One region of the Bacillus sp. FAU20 genome, then DNA from elsewhere that is predicted to be linked to it. Evidence: a T-box and tRNA genes for the amino acid it is inferred to sense, from the RefSeq annotation. Region 1 holds a T-box; the other regions hold tRNA genes.
The links. A T-box is a leader RNA that pairs with one kind of tRNA and senses whether it is charged. The one in region 1 lies ahead of asnS (asparagine--tRNA ligase), so its partner is inferred to be a tRNA-Asn.
Positions count from the first base shown of each region.

Region 2: it encodes a tRNA-Asn, which carries the amino acid that the T-box ahead of asnS (asparagine--tRNA ligase) is inferred to sense. The anticodon was not compared.
Region 3: it encodes a tRNA-Asn, which carries the amino acid that the T-box ahead of asnS (asparagine--tRNA ligase) is inferred to sense. The anticodon was not compared.

Region 1 covers NZ_JBVYHY010000003.1:107,199-111,389, forward strand. Annotated here, with positions in the region: gene pheT (phenylalanine--tRNA ligase subunit beta) at 1-2,062, shown strand, start outside; T-box leader at 2,217-2,468, shown strand; gene asnS (asparagine--tRNA ligase) at 2,521-3,912, shown strand; gene AC0OM3_RS00825 (YuzL family protein) at 4,006-4,140, shown strand; gene AC0OM3_RS00830 (hypothetical protein) at 4,182-4,191, opposite strand, start outside.
Region 2 covers NZ_JBVYHY010000027.1:404,568-408,758, reverse strand. Annotated here, with positions in the region: gene AC0OM3_RS27755 (DUF3965 domain-containing protein) at 1-962, opposite strand, end outside; gene AC0OM3_RS27750 (CBS domain-containing protein) at 1,284-1,703, opposite strand; tRNA gene AC0OM3_RS27745 (tRNA-Glu) at 1,833-1,904, opposite strand; tRNA gene AC0OM3_RS27740 (tRNA-Asn) at 1,906-1,980, opposite strand; tRNA gene AC0OM3_RS27735 (tRNA-Ile) at 1,989-2,065, opposite strand; tRNA gene AC0OM3_RS27730 (tRNA-Trp) at 2,076-2,146, opposite strand; tRNA gene AC0OM3_RS27725 (tRNA-Thr) at 2,153-2,225, opposite strand; tRNA gene AC0OM3_RS27720 (tRNA-Phe) at 2,235-2,310, opposite strand; tRNA gene AC0OM3_RS27715 (tRNA-Asp) at 2,319-2,394, opposite strand; tRNA gene AC0OM3_RS27710 (tRNA-Met) at 2,398-2,474, opposite strand; tRNA gene AC0OM3_RS27705 (tRNA-Ser) at 2,496-2,588, opposite strand; tRNA gene AC0OM3_RS27700 (tRNA-Ser) at 2,640-2,732, opposite strand; tRNA gene AC0OM3_RS27695 (tRNA-Ala) at 2,753-2,825, opposite strand; tRNA gene AC0OM3_RS27690 (tRNA-Pro) at 2,842-2,915, opposite strand; tRNA gene AC0OM3_RS27685 (tRNA-Arg) at 2,926-2,999, opposite strand; tRNA gene AC0OM3_RS27680 (tRNA-Leu) at 3,003-3,091, opposite strand; tRNA gene AC0OM3_RS27675 (tRNA-Gly) at 3,108-3,182, opposite strand; tRNA gene AC0OM3_RS27670 (tRNA-Leu) at 3,212-3,292, opposite strand; tRNA gene AC0OM3_RS27665 (tRNA-Lys) at 3,307-3,382, opposite strand; tRNA gene AC0OM3_RS27660 (tRNA-Gln) at 3,387-3,461, opposite strand; tRNA gene AC0OM3_RS27655 (tRNA-Tyr) at 3,473-3,556, opposite strand; tRNA gene AC0OM3_RS27650 (tRNA-Val) at 3,565-3,640, opposite strand; rRNA gene rrf (5S ribosomal RNA) at 3,646-3,761, opposite strand; rRNA gene AC0OM3_RS27640 (23S ribosomal RNA) at 3,863-4,191, opposite strand, start outside.
Region 3 covers NZ_JBVYHY010000027.1:195,563-199,753, reverse strand. Annotated here, with positions in the region: gene AC0OM3_RS26760 (YebC/PmpR family DNA-binding transcriptional regulator) at 1-66, opposite strand, end outside; gene AC0OM3_RS26755 (DUF3884 family protein) at 418-738, shown strand; tRNA gene AC0OM3_RS26750 (tRNA-Leu) at 951-1,032, opposite strand; tRNA gene AC0OM3_RS26745 (tRNA-Cys) at 1,043-1,113, opposite strand; tRNA gene AC0OM3_RS26740 (tRNA-Gly) at 1,128-1,202, opposite strand; tRNA gene AC0OM3_RS26735 (tRNA-Gln) at 1,208-1,282, opposite strand; tRNA gene AC0OM3_RS26730 (tRNA-His) at 1,346-1,421, opposite strand; tRNA gene AC0OM3_RS26725 (tRNA-Trp) at 1,443-1,516, opposite strand; tRNA gene AC0OM3_RS26720 (tRNA-Tyr) at 1,524-1,607, opposite strand; tRNA gene AC0OM3_RS26715 (tRNA-Thr) at 1,618-1,693, opposite strand; tRNA gene AC0OM3_RS26710 (tRNA-Phe) at 1,712-1,787, opposite strand; tRNA gene AC0OM3_RS26705 (tRNA-Asp) at 1,797-1,872, opposite strand; tRNA gene AC0OM3_RS26700 (tRNA-Met) at 1,876-1,952, opposite strand; tRNA gene AC0OM3_RS26695 (tRNA-Val) at 1,979-2,054, opposite strand; tRNA gene AC0OM3_RS26690 (tRNA-Glu) at 2,059-2,133, opposite strand; tRNA gene AC0OM3_RS26685 (tRNA-Ser) at 2,151-2,242, opposite strand; tRNA gene AC0OM3_RS26680 (tRNA-Asn) at 2,245-2,319, opposite strand; rRNA gene rrf (5S ribosomal RNA) at 2,328-2,443, opposite strand; rRNA gene AC0OM3_RS26670 (23S ribosomal RNA) at 2,544-4,191, opposite strand, start outside.

The DNA of each region.
Region 1 (4,191 bases):
TTGTGCTCTTCAAGAGCTTGGTATTGATGGAAAGTTAGTTTCAAAAGAATACGCAGATGGTATCTTCATCTTCCCAAGTGACGCTGAAGTTGGTGCAGATGCACTTGAAATTTTAAACTTACACGATGAAGTACTTGAGCTTGGCTTAACACCAAACCGTGCAGATTGCCTAAACATGTTAGGTGTTGCATATGAAGTAGCTGCTATTTATGGCCGCGAAGTAAAACTTCCAGCTATCGACTTACAAGAAACAGCAGAAAAAACTTCTGATTATATTTCTGTAAGTGTAGAAGCGAAAGAAGAAAACCCGTTATACATTGCAAAAATGGTTAAAAACGTAAAGATTGGTCCATCACCAATGTGGATGCAAACTCGTCTTATGGCAGCTGGCATTCGTCCAATTAGCAACGTAGTTGATATTACAAACTACATTTTAATGGAATACGGTCAACCGTTACATGCATTCGATTACGATAAATTAGGTTCAAAAGAAATCGTTGTTCGTCTTGCAAAAGAAGGCGAAAAAATTGAAACGTTAGATGATCAAGAGCGTACATTACAAAGCCACCATCTTGTAATTACAAACGGCACGAAAGCTTTAGCTGTTGCTGGTGTAATGGGCGGGGCGGATTCTGAAGTTACAAATGAGACAGTAAACGTTCTAATTGAGTCTGCATACTTTGCAGGTCAAACAGTACGTCGTACATCAAAAGACTTAGGTCTTCGTAGTGAATCAAGTGCACGTTTCGAAAAAGGAATCGACCCAACACGTACATTTGAAGCAATTCAACACGCAGCTGCTTTAATGGCGAAATATGCTGGTGGTGAAGCACTTGAAGGTGTGGTAGAAGCTGACAACTTACAAGTACAAGAGCGTACAGTATCTGTTACTGCTGAAAAAGTAAACCGTGTATTAGGTACAAATATTTCTGCGAGTGAAATGGGTACAATGTTCACAAACTTGAAATTCCCATTCACAGAAGTAGAAGGAACATTCCATGTAAATGTACCAGCACGTCGTCCTGATATTACAATTTCAGAAGACTTAGTAGAAGAAGTGGGCCGTTTATACGGTTATGACCATATTCCAGTTACATTACCTTCTGGAACGATGACTCGTGGTAAATTAACATCAGCACAAACGAAACGTCGTAAAGTACGCCGCTTCTTAGAGGGTGCTGGTTTATATGAAGCAATCACGTATTCATTAACAAGCGCTGATAAAGCGAAACAATATATGGTTGAGCCAAACGAAAAGGCGCCTGTAGGTCTTGCACTTCCAATGAGTGAAGAACGTAGCCAACTTCGTTTAAGCTTAGTACCGCAATTACTAGAAGCAGTTTCATACAATGTCGCTCGTAAAAACGACAGCGTTGCTTTATACGAGGTAGGTTCTATCTTCTTACCGACAGAAGAAGGAGAACTTCCGAAAGAAGAACAACATCTTGCAGGTGTTATGACAGGTCTTGCTCTTCACCATGCATGGCAAGGTGAGAAGAAAGTAGTAGACTTCTTCGTTGTGAAAGGTGTACTAGAAGGACTATTCGACGTGCTTGGCGTTTCAAACCAAATCACATATGCACCAGCAAAACGTGAAGGTATGCACCCAGGCCGTACAGCTGACATCGTATTGGATGGCGAAGTAATTGGTTTCATCGGTCAATTGCACCCAGAGGCAGAAAAACAATTAGATGTGAAAAATACATTCGTATTCGAACTATCTCTTGTAAAAGTATTCGGTGCAGACGCAGAAGAAACTTACTACGCAGCAATTCCACGTTTCCCATCTATGACGCGTGATATGGCTGTTGTAGTAACAAAAGAAACAAAAGCTGGTGAAATGAAGCAAGTCATTGCTGAAGCTGGCGGAGAACTTCTGAAAGATGTAACATTATTCGACTTATACGAAGGTGAAAAAATGGAAGAAGGCAAGAAATCACTTGCATTCTCTATGACTTACTTCGATGCAGAACGTACATTAACAGACGAAGAAGTAACAGAAGCACATAACCGTGTACTAACAACGGTAGAAGAGAAATTCGGTGCGGAGTTACGTAAGTAATTAGAAAATTGCCGGATTCATTCCGGCAATTTTTTTATTGGATTGGTTGTCGGACACTATCGGTAAGTCGATATATTACAAAAATCGCTCATATATTTTTTGGCATCTTGCATCTTTCTCTCGAATGTAGTACATTAATTTTAGTTTAACAAAATGAAAGACGATGATAAGGAAAAGTAGTATATACTATAATCCAAAGCGAGTCAGGGACGGTGAGAGCCTGATGAGGCGGTATATGTGAAGAACACCTTGGAGTTGCTAACCGAAATTGAATCTTATATTCAAGAGTAGGCTTAGACGGGAATCCGGCCTGTTATAAACCGGGAAGTATGTATTACATACGAGTTAAAGTTGGTCTTTATGACAAATTGGGTGGTACCGCGAAGTTTAACCTTTCGTCCCTTTATGGATGAAAGGTTTTTTTGTATTTAAATATATGAGCAAAGGAGAATTTCACTATGGAAAACACATTAGTAAAAAGTCTGTATAGAGATACAGAAAAGTATGCAGATCAAACAGTACAAGTATCAGGGTGGATTCGTAACTTACGTGATTCAAAAGCATTTGGTTTCATCGAATTAAACGACGGTAGCTTCTTCAAAAGCGTTCAAATCGTTTTCGATACAGAATTAGAGAACTTCAAAGAAATTGCAAAACTTCCACTTAGCTCTTCAGTTAAAGTAGAAGGTAAAGTAATTGCAACGCCTGGAGCGAAGCAACCATTTGAAATTAAAGCAGAAAAAATTGATATCGAGGGTTTATCAGATTCTGATTACCCACTTCAAAAGAAACGTCATACGTTTGAATACTTACGTACAATCGCTCACTTACGTCCAAGAACAAATGCATTCTCTGCAACGTTCCGCGTACGTTCTATCGCAGCATTTGCGATTCACCAATTCTTCCAAGAGCGTGGATTCGTACATGTTCACACACCAATCATCACTGGTAGTGATACAGAAGGTGCTGGCGAAATGTTCCGCGTAACAACGCAAGATTTAAATAACCTACCAAAAGGTGAAGACGGAAAAGTTGATGAGTCAAAAGACTTCTTCGGTAAAGAAACAAACTTAACAGTAAGTGGACAGCTGAACGCTGAAGCTTATGCATTAGCATTCCGTGACGTATACACATTCGGACCTACATTCCGTGCAGAAAACTCAAACACAACTCGCCACGCTGCTGAGTTCTGGATGGTTGAGCCTGAGATTGCATTCGCTGAACTAGGGGACGTAATGAACCTTACAGAAGATATGCTGAAATATGCAATGAAATACGTATTAGAGCATGCACCAGAAGAAATGGAATTCTTCAACAGCTTCGTTGATAAAACAGTTCTTGAGCGCATGAACAACGTAATTAACTCTGACTTCGGTCGCATCACTTATACAGAAGCAATTAAAGTGCTTCAAGAATCAGGTGCTGACTTCAAATACCCAGTAGAATGGGGAATTGACTTACAAACAGAGCACGAAAGATACTTATCAGAAGAAATCTTCAAACGCCCTGTATTCGTAACTGACTATCCAAAAGACATTAAAGCATTCTACATGCGTTTGAATGAAGACGGTAAAACAGTAGCTGCTACTGACCTTCTAGTTCCTGGCATCGGCGAATTAATCGGCGGAAGCCAACGTGAAGAAAGAATGGACGTTTTAGTAGACAGAATTAAAGAATTAGGTATGAACGAAGAGGACTACTGGTGGTACTTAGAACTTAGAAAATACGGCGGTACAAAACACGCTGGATTCGGTCTAGGTTTCGAGCGCTTCCTAATGTACATCACTGGCATGGCTAACATCCGTGACGTAATTCCATTCCCAAGAACTCCAGGTTCTTCTGAATTCTAAAATATGAAAAAAGCGAGAGGATTTCCTCTCGCTTTTTTATTTTGTATAGTTTATTCTCCCGTAGCAAAAAGTAACGCGAAGGGGTGAATATAAATGAGTAAAAAAGTGAAAAAAGATCATTCAAGATCAAGCCTAGGTTCTCCAGAAGTTGAAGGACAAGGAACGACGACACATGAAACAGGTTCTCATAAAGTATCTTCATCAAATAAGAAGCAGAAACGAAGCTAACATAACAAAGGAGAGTCTTAAGGGCTCTCCTTTGTTATGTGTTACATCTTA
Region 2 (4,191 bases), on a different contig from region 1:
TCTTCTTTATATTCAATGCCCTTACAAATATACAGTAATTCTTCACAATAATATGCATGCTGTGGAACTTGTATCATTTCGAAAAATGGCACATAAGATAGTAGCTTTCCAATAAAATGACCGTATCGATCCATTACTCCTATCGTCATATGCTCCATCATTTCTTTCATCACATATAAATAATCATCTACATGCGTTGTCTTTAATGGGTCTAAGCGATCGGAAATTTGAGATAATACAGCTCTTTGACATGCTAAAACTGCCTGACTAGGTCCATAATATGATAGGAAATCTGTACACTTACGATATTTCCGTAATAAATCATGTGTATACAAATCATATACAAAAGTATTACAATACATCGCTAAACTCATCATATCACTATTTAATTGCTCTTTTGATAATGATTTCGCTCTCTTGCACATATAAAAGAATGTAAATTCCAATACTTCTTTATGAGATAATAAATGTTTACAATCGGTTATACACTTCTCATTAAATTTAACTCTATCCCAAATTTCAATATCCCTATCTGTCAATTCACCTATACGATATTTAATAATTAAATAATTTAAAGCAACTGATTGCGTCAAAAGATCCCATGTTTCATATTCCAATGAAGTATGAACAAACTCAGCTAATCCTTGCGCTATCATAAAATCATTTGCCTCTTCATACCAACCAATCTCTTGGCATAAGCGAAGAATACGCACTAAAGTTGGAATTTCATCTTTATGAAACTGCGGTAATTTCTTTGCTTTATTCATGCCATATACGATAAATGACGCTAAATTTTCTTCTTTATAAAATTCTTTCTCTTTCCATACTAATATAGTTCGTTCTTTCCCCTCACCTTTTGGGTGACAAGGTACAAGCAAAGAAAATAATTCAGCGAAATTATTTGGTTCTATATATGTATCTGTAACCAAATTCCAATTTGGATCGCCCTGTACAGCCTTCATATAATTCCCCTTCCCTTTTCATCTATGTAGGAAATATTAATTTATTATCGCGCCACTAAAAATTAATATTGTTATATTCAAAATCTCTCATAATACTTATATCTATCAGTATATCATCTTTTCTCTTATTAAAAATGAAGAATAACAAATTTTAAAAAACTGTCGAAATTATTAACCACATACTTATTATATAATGTCTCAGATACATCACGCTAACATATTAGTTTAATCCATATATGCTAGAATAATGTATCTGAACTTTATATATAATTTAGCTCTTTATGAGTGACCATCAGACTCTCGGTTAATGAAAGTTTCAATTTACTCTGTATGCTCTGAGATTTCGCTCAAGGCAAATCCAGCTTGATCATCTGCTGATTCCCTTATAGCTAAATCTCCTAGTGCTAACATGCCAATAAGTTGACCACTATCAACTACTGGTAATCGTCTAATTTGATGCTGTGCCATTAGCTCTGTAGCTTTTTCAATAGAATCATTTGGAGAAACTGAGATAATATTTGTTGTCATCACATTTGTAATTTTATTAGATCCAGGATGTTTTTCAGCAATCCCTCGAACGACTAAATCTCGATCAGTAACAAGCCCAACAACTTGCTCATTTTCAACAACTGGGATTAATCCAACTGATTCTTCCTTCATTTTAACAGCTGCCTCATATACATTGTCTAGCGGTGTACAATGTACAATATGGGTACTCATTAAGTCTCTAACTCGTGTCATTATTTATTTCCTCCTTTTTATACATACCATAGCTTTTCCAAAATCCCTTTATTTATTTCTGGAAAGTAACGTAATAAAAAGGATTAACAAAATAAAAAAGAGCCAGCATAATGCTGACTCTTTTTTGTATGACCCGTACGGGATTCGAACCCGTGTTACCGCCGTGAAAGGGCGGTGTCTTAACCACTTGACCAACGGGCCATGGCTCCGCAGGTAGGACTCGAACCTACGACCGATCGGTTAACAGCCGATAGCTCTACCACTGAGCTACTGCGGAATAATATATGGTGGGCCTAAATGGACTCGAACCATCGACCTCACGCTTATCAGGCGTGCGCTCTAACCAGCTGAGCTATAGGCCCATATACTTTACAGGGGCAGTAGGAATCGAACCCACACTGGAGGTTTTGGAGACCTCAGTTCTACCTTTAAACTATGCCCCTAAATGATGCCGGCTAGAGGACTTGAACCCCCAACCTACTGATTACAAGTCAGTTGCTCTACCAATTGAGCTAAGCCGGCATAAAAAAATGGTGGCTCGGGACGGAATCGAACCGCCGACACGAGGATTTTCAGTCCTCTGCTCTACCGACTGAGCTACCGAGCCAACATAAATGGCGGTCCCGACCGGGGTCGAACCGGCGATCTCCTGCGTGACAGGCAGGCATGTTAACCACTACACCACGGGACCATTTGGTTGCGGGGACAGGATTTGAACCTGCGACCTTCGGGTTATGAGCCCGACGAGCTACCGTGCTGCTCCACCCCGCGACAATATAAAGTTTTAAAAAATGGAGGAGGTAGAGGGATTCGAACCCCCGCGCGACTCTCGCCGCCTGTCGGTTTTCAAGACCGATCCCTTCAGCCGAACTTGGGTATACCTCCATGAAGGAAAAAATATTTTATTATTATATGTCTAAACCATTAAAGAAAAAATGGAGGAGGTAGAGGGATTCGAACCCCCGCGCGATTCTCACCGCCTGTCGGTTTTCAAGACCGATCCCTTCAGCCGAACTTGGGTATACCTCCGAGACATATATTAAATAAAGTGGAGCCTAGCGGGATCGAACCGCTGACCTCCTGCGTGCAAGGCAGGCGCTCTCCCAGCTGAGCTAAGGCCCCATGTTTTTTGGGAATATCGGGAAGACAGGATTTGAACCTGCGACCCCCTGGTCCCAAACCAGGTGCTCTACCAAGCTGAGCCACTTCCCGTTAATAAAAGCGCGCCCGAGAGGAGTCGAACCCCTAACCTCTTGATCCGTAGTCAAACGCTCTATCCAATTGAGCTACGGGCGCATATGGTGCCGAGGGCGGGGGTCGAACCCGCACGGTGGTCACCCACCGCAGGATTTTAAGTCCTGTGCGTCTGCCTGTTCCGCCACCCCGGCATGTCATATTGAAAATTGGAGCGGAAGACGGGATTCGAACCCGCGACCCCAACCTTGGCAAGGTTGTATTCTACCACTGAACTACTTCCGCAAGACATGTATGAGTTATTTTATTAAAAGTGCGGGTGAAGGGAGTCGAACCCCCACGCCAAAGGCGCTAGATCCTAAGTCTAGTGCGTCTGCCAATTCCGCCACACCCGCATATTTCATTAAAATGGTGAGCCATGAAGGACTCGAACCTTCGACCCTCTGATTAAAAGTCAGATGCTCTACCAACTGAGCTAATGGCTCTTAATGGCTGGGCTAGCTGGATTCGAACCAGCGCATGACGGAGTCAAAGTCCGTTGCCTTACCGCTTGGCTATAGCCCATTAATTAAGAATGGTGGAGGGGGGCAGATTCGAACTGCCGAACCCGAAGGAGCGGATTTACAGTCCGCCGCGTTTAGCCACTTCGCTACCCCTCCGACATATATGGTGGAGGATGACGGGATCGAACCGCCGACCCCCTGCTTGTAAGGCAGGTGCTCTCCCAGCTGAGCTAATCCTCCATTTTGCCTGGCAACGTCCTACTCTCACAGGGACAAGGTCCCAACTACCATCGGCGCTAGAGAGCTTAACTTCCGTGTTCGGTATGGGAACGGGTGTGACCTCTCTGCCATCATTACCAGACTGTATTCATTTAAGACAAGAATCATTGTAACTTATTCACTTCTGAAAGTCAACAAGTTTTTTATATTCTTTCAAAACTAGATAACATTGCTACATATTATATGGTTAAGTCCTCGATCTATTAGTATTCGTCAGCTCCACATGTCACCATGCTTCCACCTCGAACCTATCAACCTGATCATCTTTCAGGGATCTTACTAGCTTACGCTATGGGAAATCTCATCTTGAGGGGGGCTTCATGCTTAGATGCTTTCAGCACTTATCCCTTCCGCACATAGCTACCCAGCTATGCCCTTGGCAGAACAACTGGTACACCAGCGGTGCGTCCATCCCGGTCCTCTCGTACTAAGGACAGCTCCTCTCAAATTTCCTACGCCCACGACGGATAGGGACCGAACTGTCTCACGACGTTCTGAACCCAGCTCGCGTA
Region 3 (4,191 bases), on a different contig from region 1:
TATACGGCTTGTATTTGCATCTTTTGATGCTTTTTTGTCTTTAATATTGTTCCATTTACGGCCCATACTTTCCACTCTCTTTCCCGTTTTAAATCTACATAAAAATATTAATATGAAATATAATGTGTGTTCAACACATTTTTAAAAGAAATATAAAAAGTTCATTTTTGATTCATATTACAGACATAATATAAATCACTATCATTTTGTTCTTTCGACAAGTTATATTATACATGAATTCCTACGTTTATTACGAATTTTAGAAGCACATAGTATAATTTAACAAAAAGACTCTAACATTTCTGTTAGAGTCTTTTTATATTGCCGATACCGATTTCTATAATATTTCCATAATTACTTTCTATTGTTATATAATAAAAATAGGAAATAATTTGAAGAAAAGATGGAGGGAGAATTATGACACATTCAAAAGACAAAAAATCACATGCTTTTAAAGGAATAGGAGATAAGTTAAACCCAACTATCTATCAAGTAAGATTCATGAAATTAGATGAAACAATCCAATTTGAGGCGTTTCCTGAATTGAAGGAATTAGGGGACTGGTTAAGTACTTCAACACATATGTGGGCGTGCCACTCAACTATGTATAAGTACAACAGAGAAGAGTTTGAAAAGAAGTTTTTAGAAATTACAAACTTAACCGTTGATAATGTACTAATATCTACTGGTGGTGTCGGATTTAACTTCATGTCACCGGGGTGGAGAAATTCTCTCTAGAGTGCTCGAAAGGAATATTGTATATGCAATATTCTGCTGGAATTTTATAGTATACAACAATTAAAAGGATACAAATGAATGTTTGTTTTTATCCTTTTAATGTTTCGCAGTTTACTCACCGTACACTTTTTCTGCTTATTTTGTCATGTAATGAAAAGAAAACACAAAAAAACTCTATACTAATTGTATAGAGTTTTTTACGCCGTTCATGATACCGATGGTCGGGGTCGAACCGACACTCCCGAAGGAACACGATTTTGAGTCGTGCGCGTCTGCCAATTCCGCCACATCGGCACAAAAGAAAAGGCGGCAACCGGATTTGAACCGGTGATAAAGGTTTTGCAGACCTCTGCCTTACCACTTGGCTATGCCGCCATATAAAATTTTATTGGAGCGGAAGACGGGATTCGAACCCGCGACCCCAACCTTGGCAAGGTTGTATTCTACCACTGAACTACTTCCGCAAAAATGGCTGGGCTAGCTGGATTCGAACCAGCGCATGACGGAGTCAAAGTCCGTTGCCTTACCGCTTGGCTATAGCCCATCGAATTCTTACTTAATTATATGTAAGTATCCATTAGATTATTTGTAATTTTTAAAATAAAAATGGGGCGACTGATGGGAATCGAACCCACGAATGCCGGAGCCACAATCCGGTGCGTTAACCACTTCGCCACAACCGCCATGTTGTGTAAATATATATTTGGCAGGGGCAGTAGGAATCGAACCCACACTGGAGGTTTTGGAGACCTCAGTTCTACCTTTAAACTATGCCCCTATGTAAATGGTGGAGGGGGGCAGATTCGAACTGCCGAACCCGAAGGAGCGGATTTACAGTCCGCCGCGTTTAGCCACTTCGCTACCCCTCCGAAACTTACATGGTGCCGGCTAGAGGACTTGAACCCCCAACCTACTGATTACAAGTCAGTTGCTCTACCAATTGAGCTAAGCCGGCATATTTTATTAAAATAAATGGTGGCTCGGGACGGAATCGAACCGCCGACACGAGGATTTTCAGTCCTCTGCTCTACCGACTGAGCTACCGAGCCTTATTAAAATGGCGGTCCCGACCGGGGTCGAACCGGCGATCTCCTGCGTGACAGGCAGGCATGTTAACCACTACACCACGGGACCATTTGGTTGCGGGGACAGGATTTGAACCTGCGACCTTCGGGTTATGAGCCCGACGAGCTACCGTGCTGCTCCACCCCGCGATAATACTATTCATATAAAAATTATATGGTGGAGGATGACGGGATCGAACCGCCGACCCCCTGCTTGTAAGGCAGGTGCTCTCCCAGCTGAGCTAATCCTCCAAAGTGGTGACCCGTACGGGATTCGAACCCGTGTTACCGCCGTGAAAGGGCGGTGTCTTAACCACTTGACCAACGGGCCAAATATTATAAATCCTATGGCGGAGAGCAAGGGATTCGAACCCTTGATACGCTTGTGACGTATACACGATTTCCAATCGTGCTCCTTCGGCCAACTCGGACAGCTCTCCAATGGCTCCGCAGGTAGGAATCGAACCTACGACCGATCGGTTAACAGCCGATAGCTCTACCGCTGAGCTACTGCGGAATAATATTGCCTGGCAACGTCCTACTCTCACAGGGACAAGGTCCCAACTACCATCGGCGCTAGAGAGCTTAACTTCCGTGTTCGGTATGGGAACGGGTGTGACCTCTCTGCTATCATTACCAGACATTATTCTTTTGAGACAATCATTATTATAACTTATTTACTTTAAAAGTCAACAAGTTTTTTATGTTCTCTCAAAACTAGATAACATTGCTACATATTATATGGTTAAGTCCTCGATCTATTAGTATTCGTCAGCTCCACATGTCACCATGCTTCCACCTCGAACCTATCAACCTGATCATCTTTCAGGGATCTTACTAGCTTACGCTATGGGAAATCTCATCTTGAGGGGGGCTTCATGCTTAGATGCTTTCAGCACTTATCCCTTCCGCACATAGCTACCCAGCTATGCCCTTGGCAGAACAACTGGTACACCAGCGGTGCGTCCATCCCGGTCCTCTCGTACTAAGGACAGCTCCTCTCAAATTTCCTACGCCCACGACGGATAGGGACCGAACTGTCTCACGACGTTCTGAACCCAGCTCGCGTACCGCTTTAATGGGCGAACAGCCCAACCCTTGGGACCGACTACAGCCCCAGGATGCGATGAGCCGACATCGAGGTGCCAAACCTCCCCGTCGATGTGGACTCTTGGGGGAGATAAGCCTGTTATCCCCGGGGTAGCTTTTATCCGTTGAGCGATGGCCCTTCCATGCGGAACCACCGGATCACTAAGCCCGACTTTCGTCCCTGCTCGACTTGTAGGTCTCGCAGTCAAGCTCCCTTATGCCTTTGCACTCTACGAATGATTTCCAACCATTCTGAGGGAACCTTTGGGCGCCTCCGTTACACTTTAGGAGGCGACCGCCCCAGTCAAACTGCCCACCTGACACTGTCTCCCGGGTCGATAAGACCCGTAGGTTAGAATTTCAATACAGTCAGGGCGGTATCCCACCAGCGCCTCCACCGAAGCTAGCGCTCCGGTTTCAATGGCTCCCGCCTATCCTGTACAAACTGTACCAAAATTCAATATCAGGCTACAGTAAAGCTCCACGGGGTCTTTCCGTCCTGTCGCGGGTAACCTGCATCTTCACAGGTACTATAATTTCACCGAGTCTCTGGTTGAGACAGTGCCCAAATCGTTACACCTTTCGTGCGGGTCGGAACTTACCCGACAAGGAATTTCGCTACCTTAGGACCGTTATAGTTACGGCCGCCGTTTACTGGGGCTTCAGTTCAGAGCTTCGCTTACGCTAACCCCTCTCCTTAACCTTCCAGCACCGGGCAGGTGTCACCCCCTATACTTCGCCTTACGGCTTCGCAGAGAGCTGTGTTTTTGCTAAACAGTCGCTTGGGCCTATTCACTGCGGCTTTCCGTTAAGAAAGCACCCCTTCTCCCGAAGTTACGGGGTCATTTTGCCGAGTTCCTTAACCAGAGTTCTCTCGCACACCTTAGGATTCTCTCCTCGCCTACCTGTGTCGGTTTGCGGTACAGGCACCTTTTATCTCGCTAGAAGCTTTTCTTGGCAGCGGGGAATCAAAGACTTCGCTCCATAAGGAGCTTCCCCATCACAGCTCAGCCTTTATGATAAGCGGATTTGCCTACTTATCAGCCTAACTGCTTGGACGTGCACAACCAATCGCACGCTTCTTCTATCCTTCTGCGTCCCTCCATTGCTCAAACGATAAAGAGGTGGTACAGGAATATCAACCTGTTGTCCATCGCCTACGCCTGTCGGCCTCGGCTTAGGTCCTGACTAACCCTGAGCGGACGAGCCTTCCTCAGGAAACCTTAGGCATTCGGTGGACGGGATTCTCACCCGTCTTTCGCTACTCATACCGGCATTCTCACTTCTAAGCACTCCACCA